Regions from separate parts of the Rossellomorea sp. GCM10028870 genome, predicted to be linked through region 2. Evidence: riboswitches for the same ligand, from Rfam matches in the RefSeq annotation. Region 2 holds a riboswitch; each other region holds the start of a gene.

Region 1 (5,049 bases), on a different contig from region 2:
TGTACATACATATTGGTAGGAGGAATTTTGAATGCTTGATATTAATCAGATTAAAGAAATCATTCCCCATCGTTATCCGTTTTTGTTGGTGGATAGGATCCTTGAAGTGGAAGAAGGCAAGAAAGCGATTGGGATTAAGAATGTGACGGCGAATGAGGAGTTCTTCAATGGACATTTTCCTGAATATCCTGTTATGCCAGGTGTGCTGATTGTTGAGGCGCTGGCTCAGGTTGGAGCTGTTGCCATGCTGAAAGTGGAAGATAACCGTGGACGTTTAGCCTTCTTTACAGGCATTGATAAATGTCGTTTCAAGCGTCAAGTAAAGCCGGGAGACCAGCTGAGACTTGAAGTGGAAATGATCCGTTTTAAAGGACCGATCGGTAAAGGAAAAGGCGTGGCGACTGTTGATGGTGAGGTTGCCTGCGAATTGGAAATGATGTTTGCTCTGGGAGATAAACAAGAATAGTCAATATGTAAACTGGGTTTGGAGTGATTTCGTTCACTTCAGGCCCAGTTTTCTGTTAAATCACTTTCACGCTTCTCAAATATAATTTCTCCAAAAAATTGCTCTCAAAATGCAAGTTAATTCATTTTCAGGGAATGCTAACGAAAGACCAAAGTAACGGTCTTACATTAACTAACGTACACGTTAGAAAGGAGTAATACATCATGAGCAAAAAATTACTTTCAATTCTTGGTGGATCAGCACTTGCTGCCATGCTTCTTGTAGGATGTAACGCAGACCAGGAGCCTCCTCCGGAAGATGAGGCACCAACGGAAGAAGAAATGCCGGAAGATGACGGCATGAATGAGAATGACGATATGGGTAATAACGAAATGGATGAGTCCCAAGATAAGAACGAGCCAGGGGACAAAGATGCAGCGAAGGATGAAAACACGCCTGAAGAAGACGCTGTAGAAGATGATCTAGATATGCAAGATCAGGATAATAAGGACGAGTAGTAGTGGGGCGCAGAGGCTATTAGCTTTCTGCGCTTTAATTTACTTTTCGGGCATTGATGATGTAACGCTCTTCTGTACTTGAAAGGTATTCGAATGGATAGCATGTGGAAAGGGTGAGGATTTCTTCTGGAGAGGTTGGCTCAAGGACGGAAAGATCAGTCTCATCCACAATGAACGTTTCATATATCTCATATTCATATACACCAGTCTTCAACTGAATAGATAAGGTATCCCCTTTTCTTAGCTCCCCCATTTGTTTGAACACGGTATCCCGGTGACCAGCAAGAAAAATTCGGTCTTGTTGCCCAGGAAGTTTAGTTGTTGAGACGTGACCAACTCCTCTTTCTAAGTCCTCTTCATGGGTACCTGAGATGATTGGAACTTCACGCCCTAATTTTGGGATATTTAAAAGCCCTATCACATCACCGGTTTCAAAGTGATATTCCATTTTGACTGATTCTAGACTTCCGGAATTCTCCTCAGAATCTTTTAGAACCAAACTCTTCGCCTCTTTTAAAGAATCCATCTGAGCCTCTTCCTGCTTATTCATTTCCGAAATAGCGAGAACGGAACAACCTATTCCTATTAATAGAAGAATGGATCCAGTAACTAATAGTAGTCTATTCATTGTTATGCTTACTCCTTTTATATTGTACAAAAGAAAGGAAGTCATGAAATTCTTCCTTGGTTAAACCGTGCTCAATAGCATGTTCAAGAGGTTCAATCCACTCTTCACCAAGAATAATTACTTTATTATGCGCAGAGGTTATATTTTCTAAAGAAGTATCCAAAGTAAGTGCAATTTTTTTTAATACCTTAATAGAGGGGTTTTTCTGCAGCCCCCTTTCTATGGAGCTAATGTAAGACTTAGAAACATTAGAATGTAATGCTAATTCATTAATTGTTAAACCTTTCTGCTCACGCAGATTCTTAATCCGCTCACCTACCATGAATATTACTCCCTTTATAACAGTTTAATTCATTATATAGAACAAAATGTATTTTATAAAATACAAAAAAGTTAATAAAACAAAGCAATTTTGAGAGAATGACCGATAATTGCTCATTAGAGTTGTGTATTGGATGTATTTGAGGATTTCAAATTAAGAATTTGAATCTTATAATGAATTAATAAGTTCTTTAAAAAGAACAAAACAGTAACAATCAACATTAATTAAGTATATATTCATATATTATAGGGGATGAAAATATGAATTCTAAAAAACTAATCATTTTATTTACTGTAGTTTTCATTTATTCAGGATTAGTGAATATACAAAAGGCTACAGCGAACGAAATAGATCTGATAGTTATCCCTGATGAAGTATTTCTTTTTAAAATAGATAATATGAAACCTGGGGATTGGACGGAAAAAACGTTAACGATTAAAAATGGAGGAACTGAAGACATAAGCTATACTTTTCAAGTAAACAGTAAGCAACCTGATAAGAAGCTTTTTAATGAATTAGATTTAATGGTTTATACGGATAGTTCATCAAATTTACTATTTGATGATAAACTAAAAAATTTCAACGGATTTTCACCGAAATTATTGAAAAAAGGTGAAAGGAAAGATTTAATGTTTTCAATTATGATTCCCTATGAACTGGGGAACGAGTATCAAAATACTTCAGCACTATTTGAGATCATTATATCGGCAGAATCCAATTTAGCCCCACAGCCTTCAGAAGATACTGATTCTACCACACCAATTATTGATAGGTCAGAATCAGATAAAAGCACATTTCCTTCAAAACCACTATCATCAAAGGGATTGAATTTACCAAATACTGCGACCGATATGTATAAATTACTATTTTTAGGGATTTCCTTTATTACTGCAGGGTTACTTTTAATATTTCTAAATAGATTTATACGAAAAAAGAAAGAGACATATTAATAAGAGGTGATGTTATGTACAAAAAAACCTGCAACCGCTGTACCAGACCATCCTACAGTAGTACTGAATCGGGCGAATGGATCTGCCCCACATGCGGATTTGACTTATCTAACCATGCGTTCTATAATCCTAGTAATTACCAAAGTATTAATGAAAAAGTCCTCCCTTTAAGAAAAAAGCTGGAAAGCTATAAAAATAGCATGTATTCGTAGTTTTACGACAAATACTAACAAGATATTCTAATAAAAAGACGCTTAATATTTTGATATTGTCAGAATATGGGTTAAAGTGTAGGAAAAAAGTGTAAATTAAATTGACGGAATTGACAAAAAACAACAAATGAAAGGAACTTTTATTAGTATAATCGAAGTAGTTCGAAGGGAAGAGTCAGATAAAGGCAAACTTATTGAAAGATGAGGACGCAAAGTCACAGATCTAAGGTTATAGAGTAGGCATATCTTCACAAACATGTTGAATATATGAATGTAGAAGGTGTGGTTATTTGAGAACTATGATGGCTGGATTGCCTGGAATACATACATGTATTTTGGGAGGGTATTTATATTGACAAATCGTGAACTTGATCTTGAATGGATGGAACTTATCAAACAAGCACTGGACGCCGGAATTTCTAAAAAAGAAATCAGAGAATTTCTTCATAATCAATCCCAGGAAATGAAAGCCGAGTACAAAGTGATTTAATATAAATAAAGTCTTGCGAGCCGATCGCAAGACTTTATTTATTACCTAATTTCCATTTGTTAAATTCAATGAACTCACGGAACTGCTCTTTTGAAATACCGGAATCCATAGCTTCTTCCGCAATTTTGAGCCACTCATGGTCGATATTCTGATTTTCTGATTGATCATGTAATAGAGCATCCATCGGAATTCCTAAAGCAGCTGACACTTTTTCAAGAAATTGGATAGATGGATTTTGTTGAAGGTTGCGTTCTATTGAGCTTAAATATGACTTAGCGACACCGGCTTTTTCAGCAAGCTCTGTCATAGACATTCTTTTTTCTTGTCGGTATTTCTTTACTCTTTCTCCGATCACAAGGGACACCTACCTAAGAACTTCATAACTGAAGTCACAAAAATTAATTTCATTATATCATAAAAATTCACATGGATATTACATAATTTCGTATAATTAAACACTAGGTTTAGCAGTGGCCGGAATACGCGGTTTCGATACCATTTTCTCACGGAATTCGCGAATGAGTTCTTCTCCTGAGTATCCTTTTTGAACTAAGTCGTCTAACAGTAATTCAGCATATTCGTTGCGCTGTTTCTTCAATTTCCCCTCAAACATAATGCTAATATGGTCATCCATCTCTTTAATACAACGGATGGATGTCATGAAAGCAGCCGGGTCATTGGCTTTATGAGAAATGACGACTTGGATTTCCAAATCTTCCTTCCTTTGTTGAGCCTCTTGAAAGAATTCAATATATTCATTCGACAAATATGTTTCGACGAGCCATGTACTCTGTCCATCTTCTTTATTTATAATCAGACCGTCCACAATTTCAAAGTCACGCAGTTCATCGTTTTCCACTACTTGAAGTGAAATAACTTTAAAGGTTTTCATGAACGAACATCTCCCATTTAAAGGTTTTATAAAATTATATCATAGTAGGAATTGTTTCCCTAACAAATTCCTCGATGAAAAAAAGAACGAAAGATGCAATTTTGTGATTTTGACCCCGCTTTTTAGTAAAAAACAGAAAATCTCCCTAGGGGAATTTCGGAAATTCAAGCCATTTTCGCCTCGAATTTCGGAAATTTACGATTTTACAACATAGGAGAGATGGTTGTAAGATGAAAACACCTTAAGAGAAAGGAGGGAACGAAGCGAATTGATCAACCAAGTGACCATCGTCGGAAGGCTGACCAAAGATCCTGAAGCAAGAAAGACATTGGAAGGAAAATCGATACTTAACGCTACAATAGCTGTGAATCGTAACTACAAGAATCAAAAAGGCCAAATTGATACAGACTTCGTACTCTGTACCGTTTGGAACCGGGCTGCAGACAATATGGAGAAATACTGCCGAAAGGGATCTGTCGTTGGAGTGACGGGTCGCATACAAACCCGTCATTATGAGAATGATCAGGGAAAGCGTACGTATGTAACGGAAGTCGTCGCTGAAAATGTCAGATTTATGGACAGTAAGCGGGAG
Region 2 (5,049 bases):
AAGCATCGGACGTAACGGCTGGATGACGTTTGCATCAGTGAGTGCCGTTACCGTAACCTTACTGCTTGTCGGTGTGTTTATGGTACTAATGCTAAACATGAACAAGGTTGCAACCGATATTGAAAAAGACGTTGAAGTTCGCGTCCTACTCGAGGTTGGTACTGAAAAAGCTCAAATTGATGAAATAGATAAGAAGATTAACCAAATAAGTGGAGTCGAATCCGTCGAGTATTCCTCTAAAGAAGAGGAACTTCAGAACCTTGTGAAAGATCTGGGAGACGATTTCAGATTATTTGAACAAGATAACCCATTATATGATGTGTTTATTGTAAAAGCAGAGAATCCTCGAGACACTGGGAAGATTGCTGCTGAAATCAGCAAGTATGAGAATGTAAATGAAGCCCTGTATGGTGAAGCGAAGATCGAGAAATTATTTAACGTACTGGAAATGAGCCGAAACGTTGGCCTGGTGTTAATCATCGGTCTGTTGTTTACCGCCATGTTCCTCATCTCAAATACAATAAAAATTACGATTGTCGCAAGAAGAAGGGAAATCGAGATAATGAAACTCGTGGGTGCAACCAACTGGTTTGTACGCTGGCCATTTATACTAGAAGGATTATGGCTTGGAATTTTAGGTTCTATTATCCCGATCGCTCTTGTAACAACAGGTTACTACTATGCCTATGACTTTATTAAACCAAAACTACAAAACCATTTTATTCAGATATTGGATTTTACCCCCTTTATCTATCAAGTAAACGGATTAATTCTATTAATGGGTTGCTTGATCGGGGCATGGGGAAGCTTTATGTCTGTTCGTAAGTTCTTAAAAGTGTAAAATTTGATAGGTTGATAGAAGCTGAAAGGAGCATGCCGCTTGAACAAGAAGTATTTCATATCATTATCAATTGCAGCAGCATTAACAATCGGAAGTCTACCAACATTGGGGACAACTGCTAACGCTCATTCCTCCGTGGAGGATCTAAAGAAACAGCAAGATGACATTTCTTCTAAAAAAGAAGAAATTAACGGAAAGATTGATGAGAAAAAGTCAGAAATTAACCAAAACATCAATAAACAACAAGAAATCCAAACACAAATTGCTGAAATCAGTACAAAATTAAAAGATACTGAAACTAAGATAGCTGAAAAAACAAAAGAGATTGATGAAACAACTGCAGAAATCAATAAACTTAAAGAAGAAATTAAAATTTTAGAAGAAAAAATTAAAGAACGTAACGAACTATTAAAAGAACGTGCCCGTGCGATCCAGGAAAAAGGCGGCTCTGCAAATTATCTTGATGTACTACTTGGCGCGGACAGCTTCGGTGACTTCATCAACCGTGTAACAGCAGTAAATACAATCGTAAGTGCCGATAAAAAGATCATGGACGAACAAAAACGTGATCAGGCTGAATTAGAAAAGAAACAAGAAGAAGTAGAAGCAAAGCTTGCAGAATTAGAATCTACTAAAGCAAGTCTTGAATCTCTTAAACAAGATCTTGATAGTCAAAAAGCTCAAAAAGCTGAGTTATTCAAGCAGCTTGAAGCACAACAGGCTTCTCTTGAAGTAGAGAAAAAAGATCTTCAAAAAGAATCGGATGAGCTTTCTAAAATGGAACACCAGCTTGAAGGTGAAATCCAGGCTGAACAAGCACGCTTAGCAGAACTTGCACGTCAGCGTGAGATCGAGCGCAAGCGTCAAGCGGAAGCAGAAGCGGCTAAACGTGCAGCAGCTCAACAACAAGCAACAACAAGCAGCAGCGGTGGTTCTTCTTCAGCTCCTGCTGAAACAGCTCCAAGTGCACCAGTAAGTGCCGGTGCCTGGACATCTCCAGCTTCCGGAACGATTACAACAAACTTTGGCTGGGACGTGTTGAACGGTAAAAAGCGTTTTCACTATGGTACAGATATCGCAGCGCGCGGCAGTGTTCCAATCTCTGCAGCTGCTGATGGATATGTCATCAAGAGTCACTATAGCTCAAGCTATGGAAATGTAGTATACATCACTCACTCAATCAACGGTCAAACGTTCACAACTGTTTATGCCCACATGGCTTCTTCATCTGTAAGCACTGGACAAGCAGTTAACAAGGGTGACAGAATCGGTTACATGGGTAACACAGGATACTCTTTCGGGCAGCATTTACACTTTGAACTTCATGCAGGTTCATGGAATGCATCGAAATCAAATGCTGTAAACCCACGTCAATATATTAACTTTTAATCTTAAAACCCTGCTTCAATAGAAGCGGGGTTTTTTTACGACGGGTTTTCTAGTTATATGAAAGTCTAGAGAATATTCACTAATTCCATTAAGAATCTTCTCATACATTACGTTTTTTAGTATAATGACAACTGTAGTTCCTACAATTTGATAAGGGCAAACTAATTGAAAGATTAGGACGCAAAGCCTCGGGTCTACCATTCTCAGATGAGAATAACGATGGCCGGGTTACCGAAAACAATGGATTACAATGAATACTATTCCGAACGTTTATTAGTATCATTTAGCCTGCCTTTTTGGTGGGCTTTTTTATCTATACGACGTGTTTGGTAGGATTTGAATCTGTAGTAAGGATGATGATGTTGGAATTGACTGAATTAAAAAGGCAATTAAGAAGTTTTTGTAGAAGGAATAGGACTGCTTTGAGGTCTACTGATGTAGGTGAATATACAGCTGAAGAAATCACAGAGATAATTATCGAACGTATAGGTGCTGAAGAGGTTAAGAAAATCCTAATGGACATTGAAGTCATCAATCGCCGTAGCGGAGATACAGTTAAATACTTTATACTTATTTTAGAAGGTTTAAAAGCAGCATAGGACATATAAAACCGAATGCCGGGTTGAATGGTATTCGGTTTTAACTATTTTTAATAGATTTCATTTTAGATCGGTTCTGGAAAGTTCACTCCAAAAGATAGCAGGTAAATATCATTGCAAAAAGATAGAGAGTATGTTTTAATGACATTATTCCGTTATAAAACGTAATGATTACGATTAAAGAAGGAGTGAATCATTTTGGCCAAGAAATCAAAGGTAGTAAAAGAGAAGAAGCGTCAGGAGCTTGTTCAGAAGTATGCAGATTTGCGCAGGGATTTAAAGGAGAAGGGTGATTATGAAGCGTTAAGGAAGCTGCCGAGGGATTCCTCGCCGACGCGATTAAACAGTCGCTGTGAAGTTACAGGGAGACCAAGAGGCTATCTCCGTAAATTTAAGATGTCCCGTATCGCTTTCAGAGAGTTTGCTCATAAAGGGCAAATACCCGGCGTCAAAAAATCAAGTTGGTAATACATTAATCTTCAAGGTGGGGAATTAAGAATGAAAAAAGACATTCATCCAGAGTATCAACAAGTGGTATTTATGGACACGAACAGCGGTTTTTCCTTTTTAACTGGATCTACGAAAACATCCAATGAAACGATTGAGTGGGAAGACGGGAACACGTATCCTTTATTAAAAGTAGAAGTAAGTTCGGACACGCATCCATTTTATACAGGAAGACAGAAGTTCTCTGATCGCGGAGGCCGTGCAGAACGCTTCTTGAAAAAATACAACATGAACTAGTGCATGTCGTACCACTACAAAGAATAGGTTAAGGTATAAACTTATGCCGAGGTGAATACGATGAACGAACATTTAATGGAAATTGTCGCACGGGATATTGTTAAAGGCCTGCCGAATAAAAAAAGGGACATCTATCAATATGTGGTCGGTCTTGAAGATGAATTGGCGAGCCGATCCGAGACGTCTGAGGAATTTATGGCCTTACTTGTGAAACACTCTCCTCATCAACAGGCAGCCACTCATTTTAAAATGAGCTTTGGAGAGCTGATGAGGCGGATGAGGGAAATCGAACAAGAGATTAATGCGAAATTAGATCAAAAGCTGCAAAATGTAACGTGGATTGATTATACAGACACCATTCGATCGATGAAAGGAACAGAAGCAATAAATTCAAGATACTTCTTCTTTTCCATGAATCATGCATATACTAAATAATAAGTAGAAGTTTAGAGTTTAAATCGTAATCATTTCGTTATAAAAGTAATACTTAGTAGGAAATAGCAGGGAACCGGTGTTTTTCTTTCTATACTGTCCACTGATCAATCACTGCAAAAAACATAGAGGAAACCCCTATACTACAAAAGCAGAAATAAAGGATTCTCCTTCATGGGGAATCCTTTTATAATTCAAAATTTCGACACACATTACTCCATGCTATCTGTAATAATTCTCCTATAGGATACACTATGAGTAAATAACTTGCTTGTATATAAAAGATTTAAGATACTAATACATATGAGGGTATATTTAACGAATGGAGGAATTCCCAATGGCCGGAGATTTATTTGAACACCATAAGGCTTCAAAGCTCCTGGATCCAAGACGTCAAGAGCTCGTACCGGTGGAAAAAGTTCTCGAACTACTCAAACTCAATGAAGACGATATCGTCGCCGACTTGGGCTGTGGAAATGGCTACCTGACCCTTCCCATTGCGAAAACGGTTGAATCGAATGTCCAGGCAGTAGATCTGCAGCAGGAAATGCTGGAATATTTGAAACACCGTGCAAATAAAGAAAATGTAGACAATATCGTTTATGTGAAATCGTCCCTTGAATACCTCAGTTCCAATAAAGGCACTTTGGATAAAATCGTTTCTGCCTTTGTCTTGCATGAAGTTCCCGATCTGATCAAAGTATTTCAGGATTTACACGATATGCTGAAGGAAGATGGCATTTGGCTGATCCTGGATTGGGAAAAGATAGAATCAGAAGTGGGACCGCCTTTAGATCATCGCATTTCTTCCGGGGAACTCGATCGACAGCTCAAATCATCCGGGTTCCACACGACAATAGGTCACTTGCATCCATCGGTTTATTACATTGTCGTTAAAAAAGAATAATAGATAAACCAGAACGTGACTGAAGGGAGTTGAATGGCTATGATTGAACAGTGGTACACCATAGGCTCCTTCACATTCCCGGCTTCGTGGGGAGCCATTATCTCTTCGGTCATACTCACTTTCGTGTTCCTCTTCTT
Region 3 (5,049 bases), on a different contig from region 2:
GCTAAAGTCAGTGTTCCTTTTCCTTTGATATCAACTTTGACTTCATTCTGGTCTGTAGGAATGACTTCTGTGTCGCTGCCTTCCATTTTAAGATCGATGTGATCGATTCTGTCCGTTACCCCGATGCGTTCTCCTGACTGACTTTCTTTAGCAAATAACGATGTATTGTCATTCAGGATGACGTATAGCGTTCCAAGTGCAAGCAGTGCAATGATCACGGCAAAAGCATTTTTCATTAAAATCCCTCGCTTTGGTTTGTTTTTCCATTTTATAGTATTATTTTAATGCAGCTGCCGGTTCATCACAATGAGCCATAGGATTATTTTTGAATCAGACCAGAGGCCGAGTTCGGTGTGGGCTAATGAATAGAAAAGACCGATCACAGGTGACCGGTCTTAGCCTTTATTTCGCGATGAACATCTGCGTCCAATAAATCCCCTGACTGGGATCCTTCGCTGTTCCCACGCCAATATGAGTGACTTGTTTATTTAAAATATTTTTGCGGTGTCCGGGACTGTTCATCCAAGCGTTAACGACAGATTCAGGTGTTTTTTGTCCAACGGCAATGTTTTCTGCTGCCGTGGAGTAATCCACCCCGAAATTCTCCATCATTTCAAAAGGAGATCCGTACGTAGGAGACGTATGAGAGAAATAGTCATTTTCCTTCATGTCCTCTGATTTCATCTCCGCCACATTCGCTAACTCTCCATCCATCTTCAGGGCATTAAGTCCATTTTTCTTGCGTTCCTGGTTGGTCAAATCCACTACTTGCTTCATAAATCCATTTGCATCTGAAGTCTGTGTATCCTGCTTAGGCTGCTGTTCCGTGGGTGGTTCGGGCTGACCCGTATTCGGTTCTTGTGCAGGCTGATTCGGCTGCCCGGCTTCTTCATTTCCAGGCGTATTTTCCTCACCTGGATCTAAGTGTGTAAATTCGCGTAAGTCTCCATTTGGATCGATCGGAGCCATGAAACGGTGAAGGGGAGTTTGGTTTCCTTGCATCCCATCCATTCTATCTCGTCCATTGTTTCCATAGGAAACCGGATCGTAATTCACGTTCTGTGTATCCATCAGGTTATCGTTTGTATCGTTAGTGTTACAGGCAGTCATCAGCATAAACGGGATGACGGCACAGACTGTTATCGAAAGAAAGCGTTTTTTCATGTTTGATCCTCCAATATTGTTGATTACCTTTTATAACAGGCATTAACAGTCTTTAATATGTACTCCCGCCTTCATTTTTACCCTGTAAAAAATAGGGTTTACTTCTGTGTTTTAAAAGGGTTTTGAGCTCTTGCCCCGAATAATTACTGATAAGGAAGAAGGAGGTTTTTCATTAATGGAACGGAAACGATTTCGGGAGATCGGAGGTAGTATCGGCTCGTATACATGTGGGGAAAATAACAGTATTACCGATATTGAGGGAGTGAAGGTTGGGCATAAAACCCTTCACTATGAGCATGACGGTACCGTGGTAAGGACGGGTGTTACGGCGGTATTACCTCATGAAGGCAATCTGTTTCGAGAAAAGATATTTGCTGCCAGCTATGTAATCAATGGCTTTGGAAAAACAGTCGGGACGATTCAAATGGAGGAGCTGGGTGTCCTTGAGAGCCCGATTCTCTTGACGAATACTCTTTCCGTTGGGGATGTGTTAAAAGGGACCGTTCAATATATGCTGGGCGAAACACCTGAAATCGGCGACACAACAGGGACAGTAAATGTCGTTGTGGGAGAATGCAATGATGGTTATCTCAATGATATCCGGGGCCTTCATGTAAAGCCTGAAGATGCCAGGGAAGCCATTCTTCATGCACAATCCGGACCTGTTGAAGAAGGGTGTGTAGGAGCGGGAACCGGGATGCTTTGTTTAGGATATAAAGGAGGTATAGGGACGAGCTCCAGGGAGTATGCATTTGGAGATGAAAAGTATAAAGTGGGAGCACTCGTATTAACGAATTTCGGCCACAGAAAAGATTTAATGGTTCCCACCCTTCACACCGGGGAGGATATGGATATACCCGATGGATCCATCATGATCATCTTAGCTACCGATGCACCTCTCAATGAAAGGCAGCTTAAACGATTGGCCAAACGTGCTTCATTCGGTCTTTCAAGAACGGGTTCGTATGCAGCACATGGAAGTGGTGATGTTGTTCTTGCTTTCTCTACTGCTCACCGGATTCCACATCAGCCCGACAATGATAACACGATTCTTTACTCTTTCATTAAAGAAGACGGACCGATCATATCCACCCTATTTGAAATGACCGTGGATAGCGTAGAAGAAGCCATTTGGAACTCTCTTTGTAAAGCAGAAACCACAACGGGCAGGAATGATCGGAAGGTGGAAGCCATACCTTTAGATTTGTTTAAGGGTAGGCTATAAATAAAAGCTAAACATTCTATTATATTTAACCCTCAAGTAAATGGGGTATACCAATACTTATAAGTACTGACTATTTGGTTAAAGGAAGTGAAAATCATGAAGTATACGCCTATGCCGCCTTCCTTTTTCGAACAACCCACTTTGGAGCTTGCAAAGTCCCTGTTGGGATGTGTATTAATGAAAGAGACGGAGGAGGGAACTGCATCAGGTTACATTGTGGAAACGGAAGCCTATTTAGGGCCTGAGGATCGAGCGGCTCACAGTTATGGAAACAGGCGTACGAAGCGGACGGAAGTCATGTTTCATGAAGCAGGCCGGATATATACATATGTTATGCATACCCATTGTTTAGTGAATGTAGTGAGCGGTGAACGAGAGAAGCCTGAAGCGATTCTCATTAGAGCCGTTGAACCACTTGAAGGGTTGGGGCTTATGGAAAGAAGAAGGCCGGGTCATATAAAGAAAAATTGGACAAATGGTCCAGGAAAGCTGACGAAAGCGTTAGGCATCACAATGGAGGACTACGGAGGGAGCTATTTAGAACCGCCTCTCATCATCTCAAGAGGATACCAGCCAGAAAACATTGTAGAAGGAAAACGAATAGGAATTGAAAACACTGGAGAAGCGAGGGATTATCCATGGAGGTTTTGGGTTAAAGACAATCCGTATGTATCAAGATGAGTGTTTTTTTAAGAATTTTCTAATATTCATTGAAAACACACCCCATAAGTACTACGTTTGTGGTATATTTTTCTTATAAGACTAATTTCATTGAATACAGACAATTCGAATGGGAGCTTTGAACCTAAATGATAGATGGGCGCTTACATTTAGGGGAGCTAGTAGCGCAACCGACCACATACGAACGTAGGAATACGTTTTTGTGTGGTTTTTTTATAAGGCTTTTTTACATTTAGACATCTTCTATAAAAATAAACAGAGAGTATAGGGGTCCTATGAACATCTTTACTATTTTTCAAAACGATTATATTTATCATGATTTTCAGCCCTTATATGAAATGGGCAAGCATCAATCCCTCTATGCATATGAGGGCCTGTTACGAAACAAGTATAACGAAAACCCTGAAAGTGTCTTTCAGTCTGCCATGAAAGCGAATATCTTATATAAGCTTGATACCTTATCCATTTCAAAAGCTCTTGAAAGCTTTTCAGAGAATGGATTGAAGAACTGTAAGTTATTTCTTAATATTTATATTACGACGATTCTTCACCCAAGCTTTCATACCTATTTTTATGACCTCATGAAGAAGCATCCTGAAATTAAGGGGCGTCTTGTACTTGAGATTAATGAGTCGAGTGCGGAGGAACTCTGGCAGAATCCATTATTAAAAGAGTCACTCAAAGAACTTAAGCAATATGGAGTATGGTATGCGATTGATGACTTTGGTCAAGGGACATCCTCCATCAAGAAATCCATTGAATATGAACCGGAAATCATTAAGCTGGATCGCTATTTTGCTCTAAATCTGGCTCAAGATGATAAGAAACAACGATTCCTGTCCTTTTTTAATCAATTTTACGGTAAGGATACGTTAATTGTGTTAGAAGGAATTGAAACCAAACAGGATATGAAAGTGGCAGAGGAAATTGGGATTACAATAGGACAAGGCTTTTATCTGGGAAGGCCAAGTCGACTATTAGCTTAAATGGAATGGTGACTCTGAAGTGTGGGAGTTACCTTTTTTCGTGGAAACCTACAGTGGTTTTGTCGGAATTGAAATAAAATTGAAAATATTTAACATTTCCATTAAACTGAGGAAAAAGAGAAAAAAAGGGGATCAAAGTATGAGGCTTCTCACATTTCCGCTGAAATTTATGTTCTATTATATTCTCGGGTTGATTGGTATTTTAGCCGTGAGTATCGCACCTGAAGTATTTAAGGAGAGGGGTCTGTATAATTTTGTCGGATTCTTTGAAGAGTTCATTAAATTTGTTTTTGTATTTTTGGACCGTGAAAATTGGAGCTATTCCTATAAAGGGATAACCGTCGATTTTCTGGACATGCTTTGGGGACCTTATCTGTATTCTTTGCAGATTATCGGCGGAGCATTGGGTTTGGGCCTGGGAATAGCATTCATCCTTACACTATTCACAGTGTTTTTGCCCCGATGGGTTACGTCTTCTCTAAAGAAAGTATTAAACCTATTTGAGACGGTACCTGACTTAATGTTTGCGTTTATGCTCCAGCTTCTCATTGTGTATGGTATAAAGCATTTCGGCTTCGAATTAATGAAATTTACAGAGTTTGGGGATGAAAAGATCTTTCTTGCTCCTATCATCACATTATCGATTATTCCCATGATCTCTTTCTTTCGTATTCTTCTTTTTATTATGGAAGAAGAGATGCTTAAGCCACATATAGAGTTTGCCCAAAGTAAGGGAATGTCAAAAGGCAGGATCCTCTTTGCCCACGTACTGAAAAATATTTCTCCAAGCCTGTTTTATCATGGAAAGCTGATTATTTGGGGGATGCTGTCGAGCTTATTTATCATTGAAACGATTTTCAATATGAGAGGAATCACGTATTATATCGTCCAGGACTTCAGACCGATGGTCATAGCCATCTCGCTGATGATGATTTACACACCTTTTTTTGTTGTGTATCAAGGTGTATATCTATGGATTAATCGGGAGGGAAG
Region 4 (5,049 bases), on a different contig from region 2:
TGTCTGCTATTGAAGGTCCGTCCCTCATAAGCAAAAGCATTGTCCAGCCGGGTGAATACCGTAAGAAGCTTATGAGTCTGTCTAAGGAAGAACTGGAGAAGGAAGCTGTTGCCTTTGCGCAGTCCATGCGTGAAACGGGGCTTGTCGCTCCCCAGCATGCGATACTACTAAGGTTCCTGAGCAGAAAGGTTCAAGAGCTTGTTCCGGCTGCCCTTCAGTTAAACGACAAAGGAAAAGCAAACCTAGACGAACATGCGGAGCTCGTATTCCAGCTGATTAAAGTGGCGATCTATCCAGCCACAAAGCAATCGGTTTATGGACTCGCCCTTATGCTTGAGCGGGGTGTATTATCTTCCTCTCCTGTATCACCGGGATTGAAAAGGCTGATAGAGCTTGATATTCGACCGGAAGTACGGAAGACGCTCCTTAATTCGTGTAAAGCTGGAGACGGAATTACAGCAAATTCTGTCCTTCTGGCCGGTGTCATCAATGTCCTCGGTCAACCGATCGGGATTGGCCAAGGCTTAAACCCGACTTGTCAAACAGCGCGGGGGATCAGCCTTTGGGCACAGCATGCTCCTGGGTACTTACTCGAACTGATTCCACGGGCAGCGAGGGACGGAGATATCGATATAATGTTTGAAGGAACGCCGGTCCATTCGAAAGAATTAAGTGGAGGGCTGGCGCCTGAGCTTCATCAAGAGCTTGATCCTGTGTCACTTGTTCTCGTTCCTCATCTTGACCGTATTTATAGTGAGATGATGAGACGTGTATCGCTTAGAGGGGAAGATGGACACCGCTGGGTGAATCCGGAATTTTATGGAGATTGGGTTCAAAAAGGGTTTAGCACAGTCATTGATTCACTAACAGGCCTCATTTCTGACTATCCGGGATTCGTTCGCCTATTCTATGCCACTCACCACCCGGAATACAATGATGACTACGGATTGATCTATCCGAATCCAGTCGGGATCTTCATCACAAATGTTCATGGAAAGCTCCTTGGCTTCCATGCCGTTTCGATTTTGAGAATCACCCAGGATCCCAAGGGCGAATACCGGATCTATTTTTATAATCCGAATAATGATGGATCACAGAACTGGGGGCAGGGCATCGAACCTTCCGTCATGGAAAACGGGGAACTGGAAGGAGAATGCTCACTTCCGTTTCACGAGTTTGTTTCCCGCCTATACGCTTTCCACTACAACCCTTATGAACAGGGAGATGCCTTTGCTGTGGAAAATGAAATTGTCGATGAAATCAAAGATCTTGCCCGGGATAGCTGGGGAAGGGATTATACGTGGGTTTGAATCAGTTTCATGGCGTTAAGCACCGTTATTGCTTAACGCTTTTTTTGCTGCCCGATGCCAGTCGATTTTTCGTGTTTTGCATGATTATGTATTCAGTAGCCATACTAAATACTGGAGGTGGAATAGATGAGAGATCATAAGAAACCTGAAGAGTTACGAATGGACACGCCGTTAAACCCGGAATTCACTTTGAATAATGAGGTTCGAAATCCCAGTCAAGTCTATGTTCCGGGAGAGTCTGTGGAGGAACATCATGCAGTAGAGGAAGGAAACGGGTTCATGGCAGAAAAGGAAATCGGACAATCCAATGAAAATGGGTAGGAGATGATAAGAATGAATACGAAAGAATTTCCCGTAGCGGACCTGTCTGAAGATACCTTGAATATAGTGAGAAACATGGAAAGTGAACTTCGCCAGCAAACGGAAGAGGATATTATTCTAATCGCTTATAAGAATGGTGGTGAAACGATTGAAGGAAGAAGATAAAGTGAAAAAAGGAAATAAAGACATGCCCGATTTCAAACAGTTAAACGACCGTGTCATCGCAGAGGAACCGAAAGGACCATTTCTCGCCATCAAAACAAATATGGATACAGCAGGAGTCAAGGATAATCCGTATGCGTCTGAAAATGCAGATCCTGAACAAGATGAGAAATTACAGCAATTTTTCGAGGATGAAGAATTATAAGCAAATAGTGTCATGAGCAGTACATAAAAAAGCGCCAATCCGAAAGTGACTGGCGCTTTTTTGATATGATTATTAATTGAAAATTACATCTTTTCAATAAAGGAAAAAGGACTATACTAAAGAGGAAGAATAAAACAAACTGAAAAAGGCAAACTTGTTGAAAAGCAAGGACTGAAAAAGCTATCGGCCTGCCCGTCTTTCGAATGGCCGCCAAGCTGCCAGGCTCCTCACAAGAGTCAAGGCTCAAGAAGAGGAGAATGAAAGATGAATAGAATATGGAAGATGAGTATTTGTCTGATCCTGTTGAGTATCAATTCTTACCAATCAAATGAAAAGGCAGCTGGTATGGACGTGAGAGGGAAAAGCACGTGGCTTTGGAATACGGTTGACATCGTCGGACATAAAGAAGAAATCATCGGATTTTTTAAAGTTCATGGAGTAGATGAAGTGTATCTGCAAGTGAACCCGAACATAGAGAAGGAACACTATCAACTATTTATTCAAATGGCGACTTTAGAAAATATACACGTGTACGCCTTGGACGGGGCTCCAAAATGGGCGACCGTAAAAGGACAATCCGCCCTCATTGCTTTTTTTGATTGGCTGGAGGAATACCAGTTTGAAACGAGTGAGGATCAAAGATTTACCGGTGTTCATTTGGATGTGGAGCCTTACCTTTTATCCGGATGGTCAACCGCCTACGGCAAGACGGTGTTGAATTATCAGAAGATGGTGAATGAAGCAGTGATTCGATCTGATTCGCTTCAGCTTCCATTAGGGATGGATATTCCATTTTGGTTTGATGGGAAAACATTTAACAATGAATTAGGAAAAGGTAACCTTGCTCAGTGGGTGATTGGGAGGACGGATGAAGTTGGTGTTATGGCATACCGGGATCTGGCGAATGGGGAGAATGGAATCATTGAACTTGTCAGGAATGAGATGGAATTTGCCCAGGCTGCAGGGAAAAAGGTGAAGGTAGGAGTGGAAACAGCTCCATCTGCTGAAGGGGAATTCCTGACATTTCATGAAAATGGAGAGCAAATCATGCTTGCTGAACTTGCTCTTGTTGATGCCCAGTATGGTACATATTCTTCCTATAATGGAATCGCAGTTCATCATCACAGAAGCTGGAAGGATCTATCTGAATAGAGACAAAGAAGAAATGAGGAATGAAAGATGCCGAAAGTAGCCTTGGTTGAAGGATCCACTGGATTGGTTGGTTCACACCTGATTGAAATACTCATCAAGAGTCCCGAGTATAAAAAAGTGATTTCGTTCGTGAGAAGAAGCAGCGGGGTGAAGCATGAGAAGTTGGATGAACGAATCATCCCATTCGATCAGATGAAGCTCCTGCCCCACGAGGAAATCGACGATGTATTTTGTTGTCTTGGAACGACCATCAAGAAGGCGCAGACGAAGGAAGCATTTAGAAAGGTAGATTACGAATACCCCGTTCAGCTAGGAAACCTCGGTAAGGACCATGGGGCCAAACAATATATGGTCATATCAGCTATTGGGGCGAGCTCCGGTTCACCGTTCTTTTATAGTAAGGTGAAAGGGGAGCTCGAGGAAGACTTAATAGCCCTGAATTATCCTGCCCTGCACATTTTCAGGCCATCCCTTCTTTTAGGGGAAAGAGATGAATTCCGCCTTGGGGAAAAAGCGGGAGAAATCTTTTCCAGAGCCATCCGCCCGGTAATGGTAGGTAAGTTAAAAAAGTACAGAAGCATCTCAGGTGGTCAAGTGGCTTATGGAATGTACCGTGCCGCCAATGGCCATGTCAGTGAAAAAGTAACCTTCCATGAATCGGATCAAATTCAGCAGCTGTAAAAAGAGGAGGATAAAATGAAGAGAGTACTTAGGGGACATCATCTTCTTTGCACCCACGGATTTAAAGGCATGGGGTATAGTCCTGATTTTGTAAACGTTATGACGGAAATAGTGGGAGAAATACGAAATGATGAAAGGGATCTTCCCATTCAGGTCGTTCAAGCCTTTGATGACGCCTGTCAAGCATGTCCACATAAAGGGAAAACAGTATGTGAAAAAAGTGAAAACTCCAATGATCATGTTCTATCATTAGATAGCCGTGTCCTCCGGCATTTAGAGCTGAAACACGGGGAAACCTATATGAAATCAGATCTGATTATCCGAACGGCTAATAAAGTGAAACCTGAGGATCTTGATCATCTATGTAAAGGCTGCTCCTGGCTTGAATATGGGGTCTGTAAGGAAGGGATCGGGAAGCTGAGAGAAAAAGTTCTGGCTTAAGAGAAGGCTCTCTTACTACTTTCTCCTATAAAATAAAAAAGACCCGCATTTGAGCTAAGCGGGTCTTTCGGGTCAGAATGCATAAAAATGTCTCAAGGCATTCACGAGATGCTTCAGCGATGGGTCCTCTTCAAGATTCACAATCATTCCTTTAATGACGACCTGCCGGGTTTCCTCTTTTTGAATTTCCTCTTGAATGACTTCCAGAGAAATTTTGGTATTTTCATCCTCTGCTACTTCACGTGCATCCTCGATCATATGAACAAGTGTAGACTCATTGATCCTGTTAGATAAAGTGAAATCCTTCACCAGATCCTCCACTTTTTCAAAGGAAAGAACAGGCTGATCCCCGCTTTTTAGTAAGCCTTCCACTAAATCATCCGTACGTTTCAATATGAATCGGGACAAATAGGCAAAATCCAATTCGATTTTATCAAGCATCACCAATTCTAAATAAGAATGGAAAAAACCTTGAATCATCATAGTGATATCCCAGAAGTAGGGTTCGATTTTTTTTCCGTAAATCCCATATAATCTTTTTTTATAATAACGATGGGTGTCCATTTTCATTTCACTGAGGAGATCATGGATTTCATCGTTAAACGGCATGGCGTTCTCTCTGATCTGCATAATGATAAACTCTTTATGTTTACAGATTTCAATAAGCTGGCATTCTAATTGCTTTTGGAATTTTTCATAAGGAGGCAGATCCTCGTTTTCAATCTCATTCACTTTAGCTGTGATCATTTTAAAATAGTATTTCATGATAGCCAATAG

The links. Region 2 has a riboswitch for cyclic di-GMP ahead of ACFQWC_RS15570 (hypothetical protein). Riboswitches for the same ligand answer to the same signal wherever they lie in the genome.
Region 1: linked by a shared signal. The riboswitch ahead of ACFQWC_RS19655 (anti-repressor SinI family protein) and the one ahead of ACFQWC_RS15570 (hypothetical protein) in region 2 are both predicted to bind cyclic di-GMP.
Region 3: linked by a shared signal. The riboswitch ahead of ACFQWC_RS22040 (EAL domain-containing protein) and the one ahead of ACFQWC_RS15570 (hypothetical protein) in region 2 are both predicted to bind cyclic di-GMP.
Region 4: linked by a shared signal. The riboswitch ahead of ACFQWC_RS17225 (amidase) and the one ahead of ACFQWC_RS15570 (hypothetical protein) in region 2 are both predicted to bind cyclic di-GMP.

What each region holds. Positions count from the first base shown of each region.
Region 1 covers NZ_JBHTGN010000005.1:236,894-241,942, forward strand. The annotation lists gene fabZ (3-hydroxyacyl-ACP dehydratase FabZ) at 32-466, shown strand; gene ACFQWC_RS19635 (hypothetical protein) at 670-963, shown strand; gene ACFQWC_RS19640 (class D sortase) at 998-1,591, opposite strand; gene ACFQWC_RS19645 (XRE family transcriptional regulator) at 1,584-1,913, opposite strand; gene ACFQWC_RS19650 (TasA family protein) at 2,174-2,863, shown strand; cyclic di-GMP riboswitch class I at 3,250-3,394, shown strand; gene ACFQWC_RS19655 (anti-repressor SinI family protein) at 3,428-3,565, shown strand; gene ACFQWC_RS19660 (helix-turn-helix domain-containing protein) at 3,600-3,920, opposite strand; gene ACFQWC_RS19665 (YwpF-like family protein) at 4,017-4,457, opposite strand; gene ACFQWC_RS19670 (single-stranded DNA-binding protein) at 4,726-5,049, shown strand, end outside.
Region 2 covers NZ_JBHTGN010000003.1:352,288-357,336, reverse strand. The annotation lists gene ftsX (permease-like cell division protein FtsX) at 1-841, shown strand, start outside; gene ACFQWC_RS15575 (murein hydrolase activator EnvC family protein) at 881-2,230, shown strand; cyclic di-GMP riboswitch class I at 2,376-2,466, shown strand; gene ACFQWC_RS15570 (hypothetical protein) at 2,593-2,829, shown strand; gene rpsN (30S ribosomal protein S14) at 3,028-3,297, shown strand; gene ACFQWC_RS15560 (type B 50S ribosomal protein L31) at 3,328-3,573, shown strand; gene ACFQWC_RS15555 (hypothetical protein) at 3,634-4,008, shown strand; gene ACFQWC_RS15550 (class I SAM-dependent methyltransferase) at 4,343-4,912, shown strand; gene ACFQWC_RS15545 (hypothetical protein) at 4,952-5,049, shown strand, end outside.
Region 3 covers NZ_JBHTGN010000007.1:59,139-64,187, reverse strand. The annotation lists gene liaG (LiaG family protein) at 1-236, opposite strand, end outside; gene ACFQWC_RS22055 (CAP domain-containing protein) at 403-1,164, opposite strand; gene ACFQWC_RS22050 (DmpA family aminopeptidase) at 1,340-2,389, shown strand; gene ACFQWC_RS22045 (DNA-3-methyladenine glycosylase) at 2,486-3,070, shown strand; cyclic di-GMP riboswitch class II at 3,175-3,255, shown strand; gene ACFQWC_RS22040 (EAL domain-containing protein) at 3,346-4,056, shown strand; gene ACFQWC_RS22035 (ABC transporter permease subunit) at 4,196-5,049, shown strand, end outside.
Region 4 covers NZ_JBHTGN010000004.1:193,559-198,607, forward strand. The annotation lists gene ACFQWC_RS17205 (hypothetical protein) at 1-1,310, shown strand, start outside; gene ACFQWC_RS17210 (hypothetical protein) at 1,437-1,631, shown strand; gene ACFQWC_RS17215 (hypothetical protein) at 1,644-1,796, shown strand; gene ACFQWC_RS17220 (hypothetical protein) at 1,780-1,998, shown strand; cyclic di-GMP riboswitch class I at 2,136-2,221, shown strand; gene ACFQWC_RS17225 (amidase) at 2,263-3,150, shown strand; gene ACFQWC_RS17230 (NAD-dependent epimerase/dehydratase family protein) at 3,178-3,831, shown strand; gene ACFQWC_RS17235 (DUF1284 domain-containing protein) at 3,847-4,272, shown strand; gene ACFQWC_RS17240 (TetR/AcrR family transcriptional regulator) at 4,345-5,049, opposite strand, start outside.